2 regions of the Methylobacterium sp. UNCCL125 genome follow, and region 2 is predicted to be linked to the other one. Evidence: predicted binding sites of a transcription regulator. Region 2 holds the regulator's gene; the other holds the start of a gene.
What was found. Region 2 encodes PhoB, which activates phosphate uptake and scavenging genes when phosphate is short. Its sites were predicted from a motif close to TGTCATNNANCTGTCAT; they were not measured.
Positions count from the first base shown of each region.

Region 1: a site for PhoB is predicted at 1,927-1,943, ahead of BM396_RS07660 (UDP-2,3-diacylglucosamine diphosphatase). Genes of this name have one in related genera too.

Region 1 is NZ_FPBW01000006.1:169,688-174,536, forward strand. Features, by position in the region: gene BM396_RS07650 (D-2-hydroxyacid dehydrogenase) at 1-163, opposite strand, end outside; gene BM396_RS07655 (aminotransferase class V-fold PLP-dependent enzyme) at 267-1,475, opposite strand; gene BM396_RS07660 (UDP-2,3-diacylglucosamine diphosphatase) at 1,995-2,810, shown strand; gene BM396_RS07665 (glycosyltransferase family 4 protein) at 2,821-3,867, shown strand; gene BM396_RS07670 (ribonuclease HII) at 4,011-4,610, shown strand; gene BM396_RS07675 (methyl-accepting chemotaxis protein) at 4,627-4,849, opposite strand, start outside.
Region 2 is NZ_FPBW01000013.1:120,768-125,616, reverse strand. Features, by position in the region: gene pstA (phosphate ABC transporter permease PstA) at 1-672, shown strand, start outside; gene pstB (phosphate ABC transporter ATP-binding protein PstB) at 693-1,508, shown strand; gene phoU (phosphate signaling complex protein PhoU) at 1,627-2,346, shown strand; gene phoB (phosphate regulon transcriptional regulator PhoB) at 2,535-3,230, shown strand; gene BM396_RS15100 (protein-disulfide reductase DsbD family protein) at 3,378-4,849, opposite strand, start outside.

The DNA of each region.
Region 1 (4,849 bases), on a different contig from region 2:
TCGGGACCTTGTTGATCAGCGCGATCTCCGCCCCCTGGAGGCGGGAGACGATCTCTTCCGGCGTCCAGGTCGAGTCGTGCTCGACGTATTCGTGCGGGAAGTTGAACGGTCGGACCCTGGCATCGAGGGATTCACGATCCAGGAACACGATCTTCTTGGTCATAGGACCCCTCTCGTACGACGGGCAGTTTCCTCGATAGTCTTGTTCTTACTTGCGCGTCGGGGCGGGCCCGGCAACCCGGCCCCGCCCCGATCGCGTGCGCCGATTACGCCTTATGCAGCGGATTCTCGCGCAGATAGCTGGAGGCGGCGGCGACGCCCGAGCCCGGCGTGACCTTGATGCCGCAATCGATCATGGCCATCTCGGCGCCCGCGATGGCGCCCAGCAGCGAGAGCTCGTTCAGGTCGCCCAGGTGGCCGATGCGGAACACCTTGCCGGCGACTTTCGAGAGGCCGGCCCCGAGCGACAGGTTGTAGCGCTCGTAGGCGTGGATGATCACCTTGGCGGCGTCGGCGCCCTCCGGCACCACGATCGCCGTGACCGTGTCGGAGTTCCACTTCGGCTCCTTGGCGCAGGGCTTGAGGCCCCAGGCCGCCACGGCCTGACGGGTCGCCTCGGCGAGCACGTGATGGCGGTGGTAGACGTTCTCCAGCCCCTCCTCCTTCACGATCGCCAGGGCCTCACGCAGGCCGTAGAGCAGCGGCAGGACGGGGGTGTAGGGGAAGTAGCCGGTGGCGTTGGCGGCCAGCTGGTCCTTCCAGGCGAAGTAGGCATGGCCGAGCCGGTCGTTGCGGCCGGTGCCGCCCTCGGCGATCTTGAGCGCCTTCGGGCTGATGCAGATCAGGCCGAGGCCGGCCGGCAGCATGAAGCCCTTCTGGGAGCCCGCGATGGCGCAGTCGACCTTCCAGTCGTCCATGTAGAACGGCAGCGAGCCGATCGACGAGATGCCGTCCACGAACAGCAGGGCCGGGTGGCCGGCGGCGTCGATCGCCTTGCGCACCGCGCCGATGTCGCTGGTGACGCCCGTGGCGGTCTCGTTGTGGACGACCATGACGGCCTTGATCTTATGGTCCTTGTCGGCGCGCAGGGCCTCCTCGATCTTCTGCGGATCGGCGCCGGTGCCCCACTCCTCCTCCTGGACGACCACGTCGAGGCCGAGGCGCTGGGCCATGTCGACCCAGAGGTGGCTGAACTGGCCGTAGCGCGAGGTCAGCACCGTGTCGCCGCGGCAGAGGGTGTTGGACAGGGCCGATTCCCAGATGCCGGTGCCCGAGGACGGGAACAGGATGACCGTCCCGGCGGTCGAGCCGAACACCATCTTGGAGTCCTGGAGCAGCGGCTTCACCAGCTCGGGGAAGCTCGGCGAGCGGTGATCCTCCGACGGCACATGCATGGCGCGCAGGACGCGCTCCGGGATGTTCGTGGGGCCGGGAATGAAGAGGTGGTTGCGACCGGGGCGCCGAGTTGCGGCCATGATGTTTCCTCCGAAAAATCCATTGTGCGCGGGCGTGAACCCGCGCCGGGTTGTCCAAGCGTCCTCAGGGAGTCGGTCCGGCGCCGTCGAAAGCGGCTCGCGCCGCGCCCCCTCGAACGCCATCCTCTGCCGTGATCGGGGGGCCTCCGCGGAGCGGCAGGCGGCCTCACGCCGCTCGCGTCGCGGCACGCCCCCGCGCGCCGGTCGCCTCCGAAATGCCGTCCCGTCCAACGGCCTCAGGGCCGTCCTCGCCGCCTTCCTGTCAAGGTCCGGCCGAACTCGTGCCGAGCCGCCGGTTCCTGGTATTATGAGCGGGCGAAGCTCGAAAGGAAAACCGGAAAAACTTCCAGAACTTGGCAAAAAAATTTTTTGTGCGGCGCAACGAAGCCGAGGTCCGGTTGAGATGCTTTGCGGCGCCGCAACGCGGACGGGTGGCCCCGCCGGGACTCCGCGTCATCAAACTGAGATGGGATCGCGCTCTGGATCCCGGCACCGTTCAGCCGCCGGGAGAGGGTTGCCGTGGCCGAGGTTGAGGAGATGCCGGTCCGCGTGCGGACGCTGTTCCTGTCCGACCTGCATCTCGGAACGCGCGGCTGCCAAGCCGGCCTGCTCCTGTCGTTCCTGAAGGATTACGACGCCGACACGATCTATCTCGTCGGCGACATCGTGGACGGGTGGCAGTTGCGCTCGGGCTGGTACTGGCCGCAGGAGCACAACGACGTGGTGCAGAAGCTCCTGCGCAAGGTCCGCAAGGGCGCGCGGATCGTCTACCTGCCCGGGAACCACGACGAGTTCCTGCGCGACTATGTGGGCACGAGCTTCGGCGGCATCGAGCTGGCCGAGACCGCGATCCACGAGGCGGCGGACGGCAAGCGCTACCTCGTGATCCACGGCGACCAGTTCGACATGGTCGTGCGGCACTCGCGCTGGCTCGCCCATCTCGGCGACGGCGCCTACACCCTGGCCCTGTCCCTCAACACCTTGATCAACAAGGTGCGGCGGCGCCTCGGCCTGTCCTACTGGTCGCTCTCCGCCTGGGCGAAGCTGCGCGTGAAGAACGCCGTGAGCTTCATCGGCCGCTTCGAGACGATCCTGGCCGAGGAGGCGCGCCGCCAGGGTGCCGACGGGGTGATCTGCGGCCACATCCACCATGCTGCGGACCGGCCGATCGGCGACCTGCGCTACCTCAACACCGGCGACTGGGTGGAATCCTGCACCGGTCTCGTGGAGCATTACGACGGCCGGATAGAGGTTCTGCACTATCCGAGCCTCCTGCGGGCGCAGGCGGCCGAGGCCGTGCCGCAACCCCTGGCGGGCCGGCGCGCGGTGGCTTGAGGGCACCGCCGTGAAGCTTCTGATCGCCAGCGACGCGTGGCATCCCCAGGTGAACGGCGTCGTCCGCTCCCTGGAGCAGATGGTCCGCCGCGCCCCGGAACACGGCTTCGCGACGGCCCTGCTCTCCGTGGCGGATTTCCGCTCGCTGCCGCTCCCGGGCTATCCCGAGATCCGCCTCGCCTATGCCAGCCGGGAGCGGGTGGCGGCGCGCTGGACGGCGGAACGGCCGACCCACGTGCATATCGCCACGGAGGGGCCCGTGGGGTTGGCCGTGCGGCGCCATTGCCTGGCGCACAACCTGCCGTTCACGACGAGCTACCACACCCGCTTCCCGGAATATCTCGCGGCCCGCGCGCCGGTGCCGGAAGCGTGGTCCTACGCCTATCTGCGCCGGTTCCACAGCGCGGCGCGGGGAACGATGGTCAGCACCGCCTCGCTCCAGGGTGAACTGGCGGCGCGGGGATTCGGCCGGCTGATGCGCTGGACCCGGGGCGTAGACACGGAACGGTTCCGGCCCGCCGGACCGGGGACGCCCGTGCCGGCGGAACTCGCGGACCTGCCCGGGCCGCTGTTCCTCTATGTCGGGCGGCTGGCGGTGGAGAAGAACGTCGCCGCCTTCCTCGCCCTCGACCTGCCCGGCACCAAGGTCGTGGTGGGCGACGGGCCGGACCGCGCGCGCCTACGGGGTCTCGCGCCGGGGGCGCGCTTCCTCGGCACCCGCACCGGCGCGGACCTCGCGGCGGTCTACGCCGCCTGCGACGTCTTCGTGTTCCCGAGCCTCACCGACACGTTCGGCATCGTGCTCCTCGAGGCCCTGGCCAGCGGCCTTCCGGTGGCGGCCTTCCCGGTGCCGGGCCCCAACGACGTGGTCGGCGGCCGTCGCGTCGGGGTTCTCGATCAGGATCTCCGGGCTGCCGCGCTGGCGGCCCTGCGGCTGTCGCGGGCCGAGTGCCGGGCCGAGGCCCTGCGCTGCGGCTGGGACGTGAGCGCGCGGCAGTTCTTCGGCAATATCATCGAGGCGCATGGCGGCGCGCGCGGCACCCGGGACGCCGCCTGACCCGTGACGGCGCCCGCGCGGGATGGCAGGACGGCGTCATGCCGCCCGCCAAGCCGTCCGCCCCGCCCATCGCCAAATCGACTGCCAAATCGACTGTTAAGTCGGTCGGCAAGTCGGTCGCCGCCACGTCGCCGACCAAGCCGATGGCGGGCCGGCCGCCCTTCGATCCCAACCGGGCCGCAGCCTACCCGGCGGTGATCGGCTGCGACGAGGTCGGTCGCGGCGCACTCTGTGGGCCGGTCGTGGTGGCCGCGGTCTGGTTCGATCCGGCGGCGATCCCCGCCGACCTGCTGGGCGCCCTCGACGACAGCAAGCGCGTCCCGGAGCCGGCCCGGGAACGTCTGGCCCCCATGATCCACACCCATGCCCGGGTCGCGGTGGCGGCGGGCTCCCGGGCGCTGATCGACCAGATCAACATCCGCGGCGCAACCCTCGATGCAATGGCGCGGGCGGTCGCCCGGCTCGGCCTCGCCGCGCCCGTGCTGGTCGACGGGCGCGACGCCCTGCCGGGCCTTCCGGGTCGCGCCGTGGTCGGCGGCGACCGGCTGGTGCCGCAGATCGCCGCCGCATCGATCGTCGCCAAGGTGTTCCGCGACCGGCTGATGCGGCGCCTGGCTCAGCGCCATCCCGGCTACGGCTGGGAGCGCAACGTCGGCTACGGCACGGCCGTCCACCGCGCCGGCCTGACGCAACTCGGCCGCAGCCCGCATCACCGGCTCAGCTTCACCCGGGCCTTCGACTGATCCCGGCCCCCAGGGGTCACGCAGCCCGGACGCCGGCCAGGAAGCGACCGACCTCGACGGCGAGCTGCTCCGACTGACGCGTGAGCGCGGTCGCGGCCGTCAGGACGTGGTCGGCCGCGCGCCCCGTCTGGTCGGCTGCCTGCGCAACCCCGGCGATGGTGCCGGTCACCTCCTGCGTCCCCGTAGTGACCTGCGTGATGTTGCGGACAATCTCCTGCGTGGCCACCCCCTGCTGCTCC
Region 2 (4,849 bases):
GAGGGCGGCGGCATCGCCAACGCCATTCTGGGCAGCCTCGTCCTGACCGGGATCGGCATCGTGATCGCGACGCCGGTCGGCGTCATGGCCGGGACCTTCCTGGCCGAGTACGGGCGCGGCTCGAAGCTCGCGGCCCTGATCCGCTTCCTCAACGACATCCTGCTCTCGGCGCCGTCGATCCTGATCGGCCTGTTCGTCTACACCCTGATGGTGCGGCCGATGGGCACCTATTCGGGCTGGGCCGGCGGCGTCGCGCTCGCGATCATCGCCGTTCCGGTGATCGTCCGCACCACCGAGGACATGCTGCGGCTCGTCCCCGGAACCCTGCGGGAGGCCGGCGCGGCGCTCGGGGCGCCGCCCTCGACGGTGATCATCAACGTCACGTGGCGGGCGGCCTCGGCTGGCATCGTCACCGGGATCATCCTGGCCCTGGCGCGCATCGCCGGCGAGACGGCGCCATTGCTGTTCACCGCCCTCAACAACAATTCCTGGTTCTCGGCCAACCTGATGGGTGGCGTCGCGAACCTGCCGGTGATGATCTACCAGTTCGCCCTGTCGCCCTACCCGAACTGGCAGGGCCTCGCCTGGGCCGGCGCGCTTCTGATCACCGCCACCATCCTGGTGCTGTCGATCATTGCCCGCCTTGTGATCAAGCCGCAGACCTCGCGCTGAGACCCTTCGAGGACACGACGATGAACGCCGCCTCCGCGATCCCCACGGTCGAGCTGAACCGCAACCGCGCCGACGAGGGCGGTCCCGTGCGGATCGCCGTGAAGCGCCTGAACTTCTACTACGGCAGCTTCCACGGGTTGAAGGACGTCAACCTCAACTTCCACGACCGGCAGGTCACGGCGCTGATCGGGCCCTCGGGCTGCGGCAAGTCCACCCTGCTGCGCTGCTTCAACCGGATCTACAGCCTCTATCCGGAGCAGCGGGCCGAGGGCGAGATCCTCCTGGACGGCGAGAACATCCTCAGCCCCTCCATCGACCTGAACGAGCTGCGCTCGCGCATCGGCATGGTGTTCCAGAAGCCGACGCCGTTCCCGATGTCGATCTATGACAACGTCGCCTTCGGCCTGCGCCTCTACGAGAAGCTGCCGAAATCCGAACTCGACGGCCGGATCGAGGCCTCCCTGCGCAAGGCCGCCCTCTGGGACGAGGTGAAGGACAAGCTCAAGCAGCAGGGCACGGGCCTGTCGGGCGGCCAGCAGCAGCGCCTGTGCATCGCCCGCACGGTGGCGCAGCGCCCGGAGGTGATCCTGTTCGACGAGCCGACCTCGGCCCTCGACCCGATCTCCACCGGCCGCATCGAGGAGCTGATCGAGCAGTTGCGCGACGAGTTCACCATCGTGATCGTCACCCACAACATGCAGCAGGCGGCGCGCATCTCGCAGTTCACCGCCTTCATGTATCTGGGCCAGCTGATCGAGTTCGGTCCGACCAACCGGATGTTCATGAACCCGACGGAACGCCGCACCCAGGACTACATCACCGGCCGGTTCGGCTAGTCTGCCTGGACGCTCCGGTCTCGGGGAAGGCCGTCCGGTCGCCGCATCCGCGGAGGGCCGGCGGGTCCCCGAGGGCCTCCCCGGAGCGCCGCCCCCGGGACCCATCGAAGGATTCGCCATGCCCGGCCATATCGTCACCTCCTACGACACCGACCTGGAGAACCTGCGTCGCTCGATCTCGGAGATGGGCGGCGTGGCCGAGAAGATGACCGCGGAGGCGACGGACGCCCTCGTGCGCCGGGACGACACGCTCGCCCAGGCGGTGATCGTCGCCGACAAGCGCCTCGACGCCCTGCAGCGGGACATCGAGGAGCGCGCCGTGCTGTTGATCGCCCGGCGTCAGCCCCTGGCGATCGATCTGCGTGAGACGATCTCGGCGATCCGCGTCTCCGGCGACCTCGAGCGGATCGGCGACCTCGCCAAGAACGTCGCCAAGCGGGTGGTGGCGATCTCCGATCAGGCGCCGGCCCAGAAGATCGTTCTCGGCGTGCGCCACATGAGCGACCTCGCGGAGGGCCAGCTCAAGGACGTTCTCGACGCCTATGCGAGCCGCGACGTCCAGGCAGCCCACGATGTCTGGGAGCGGGACGGCGAGATCGACGCCCTGTACAATTCGCTGTTCCGCGAGCTCCTGACCTACATGATGGAGGATCCGCGCAACATCTCGTTCTGCACGCATCTTCTGTTCTGCGCCAAGAACGTCGAGCGGATCGGCGACCACACCACCAACATCGCCGAGACGATCCATTATCTCGCCACGGGCGAGGCCCTGGCGGGCGACCGGCCGAAGAACGATGCGTCGAACTATGCGACCGTGGACGGGGTGCCGGCTCCGTAAGCGGGCCGCCCCCGGTCCAGGCGTCGGCCTGCGCGCGCTCCTGTGGGGCGCCGCCGGAGAATCGGAGCGTGCGGGTTGAGGCTGAGCGGCGCCTCCTGCACCCTCCGCCTGCCCGCCGGCTCCAAGGAGAGTCGGCGCGCCTGCAGGCCGTATGGCGCCGCTTCGTGAACGGATCTTCGAACGTGAGCATGCAAGTCCTGATCGTCGAGGACGAGGAGGCGCTGACCACGCTGCTGCGCTACAATCTGGAAGCCGAGGGCTTTCTGGTGGATTCCGCGGCTCGCGGCGACGACGCGGAGCTGCTCCTGGCGGAGCGGATCCCCGATCTCGTCCTGCTCGACTGGATGCTGCCCGGCCTGTCGGGCATCGAGCTGTGCCGGCGGATCCGGGCGCGCCGGGAGACCGAGCGGCTGCCCGTGATCATGCTCACCGCCCGGGGCGAGGAGGGCGACCGGATCCGCGGTCTCGGGACGGGCGCCGACGACTACATCGTCAAGCCGTTCTCCGTCCCGGAACTGCTTGCCCGGATCCGCGCGCTGCTCCGCCGGGCCAAGCCCGCGCATGTCTCGGACCGGCTGGCGGCGGGCGACCTCGAACTCGACCGCACCGGCCATCGCGTCCGCCGCGGCGGCGAGGAGCTGCATCTCGGTCCCACAGAGTTCCGTCTGCTGGAATTCCTGATGCTGGCGCCGGGCCGGGTCTTCTCCCGCGAGCAGCTCCTCGACGGGGTCTGGGGACACGACGTCTACATCGACGAGCGCACGGTCGACGTCCATGTCGGGCGGCTGCGCAAGGCACTGAACGGCCCGCGCCAAGCCGACCCGATCCGCACGGTCCGCGGCTCGGGCTACGCCTTCGACGAGACGTTCTCGCTCGACGCTTGAGACGGGCGCGAAGCGTTCCGGGGCAAAGCGTTCCGGGCCGGAGGCCGGTCGGCCGCGCCGCCCGCCCGCGCGCAGCGAAGGGAGCCGGGGACGTTCGAGGTCCGCGGATGCTGCGAGGCCCGGCGGGCCCCCGGGCCTCGCGCAGATTCAGCGGGTCAGCGCCGCGCTCCGGCCGGACGCGACCGGCACGACGTCGAGCGCCGCCAGAACCGTCCCCTCGGTGAGGATCTGCGGAAGCACCTGAGGCGCTCCGGTTCCGGTATAGAGGAGGTAGAGCGGCACGCCGCTGCGCCCGTGCTTCTCCAGCAGACGGGTGATCTCGGGATTCTGGTTGGTCCAGTCGCCCTTCATGTAGGTCACGCCGCGCTCGGCCATCGCGGCCCGCACGGCCTTGGTGTTGAGGGAGGTCGCCTCGTTCACCGCGCAGGTGATGCACCACGCGGCGGTCATGTCCACGAAGACGGGGCGGTGCGCGTCCACCAGGGCGTCGAGACGCGCTTGAGTGAAGGGCTCGACCCCGTCGGCGGCGGCCTGCGCCGACGGCGCGGCGCGGTCCCGCGGAAGGGTCACGGCGAGGGCCGCCACGGCGACCAGCGCGAGGGCCGCAGCGACCCGCGCGACCCGGCCCGCCCCGGGCGCGGCGGCGCGGCCGTGTTCCCAGGCCCAGGCGGCGAAGCCCACCAGGACGAGGCCGATCAGTGCCGCCAGCAGCCCACGCGGATCGACCTGCTGCGCCAGAACCCAGATCAGCCAGGCCACGGTGGCGTAGACCGGGAAGGCCAGGACCTGCTTGAGGGTCTCCATCCACGCGCCCGGCCGCGGCAGCGCCCGCAGGGCCGGCGGCCAGAGGGTCAGCACCAGGAAGGGCAGGGCGAGGCCGAGGCCGAGGCTCGCGAAGACGGCGAGCGCGACACCGGCACTCTGCGTCAGCGCGAAGCCCACCGCCGAGCCCATGAACGGCGCCGTGCAGGGGGTCGCCACCAGGGTCGCCAGCACACCCGTGAAGAACGAGCCGCTCAGGCCGGCACGCCGGGTCAGGCCGTCTCCGAGGCCGGCGAGCCGGCCGCCGACATGGACCACCCCGGACAGGCTCAGGCCCATCGCGAACAGCAGATAGGCGAGCGCTGCGACCATGGCGGGCGATTGCAGCTGGAAGCCCCAGCCGATCGCGGCCCCGCCACCCTTCAGGGCGATCAGCAGGGATGCGAGGCCGAGGAAGCTCGCCAGCACGCCGGCCGTGTAGGCGAGGCCGTGCAGTCGCAGCCGCGCCGGGCCCTCGCCGGCATGCCGCACGAGGCTCAGCACCTTGATGGACAGCACCGGGAAGACGCAGGGCATCAGGTTGAGGATCAGGCCGCCCAGAAAGGCGAAGGCCGCGGCGGTCGCGAGGGTCAGCGCGTCGAACTCGGCGACGGCCGGCGGGGCTCCGGCCGGATTCGGCGCGCTCGACGCGGCCGCGACGGCAGGAAGCACCGGCTCGTCACCATACGCGAAGGCGAGGCGGCGGGTGCCGTCCGTACCGACCTCGTCGATCGTCAGGACGCCGGGCAGGGCGGCGGGCACAGGATCGGTCGGGCTGCTGCGCGCGATGGTCAGATGCAGACCGGTCTCGTCGACGG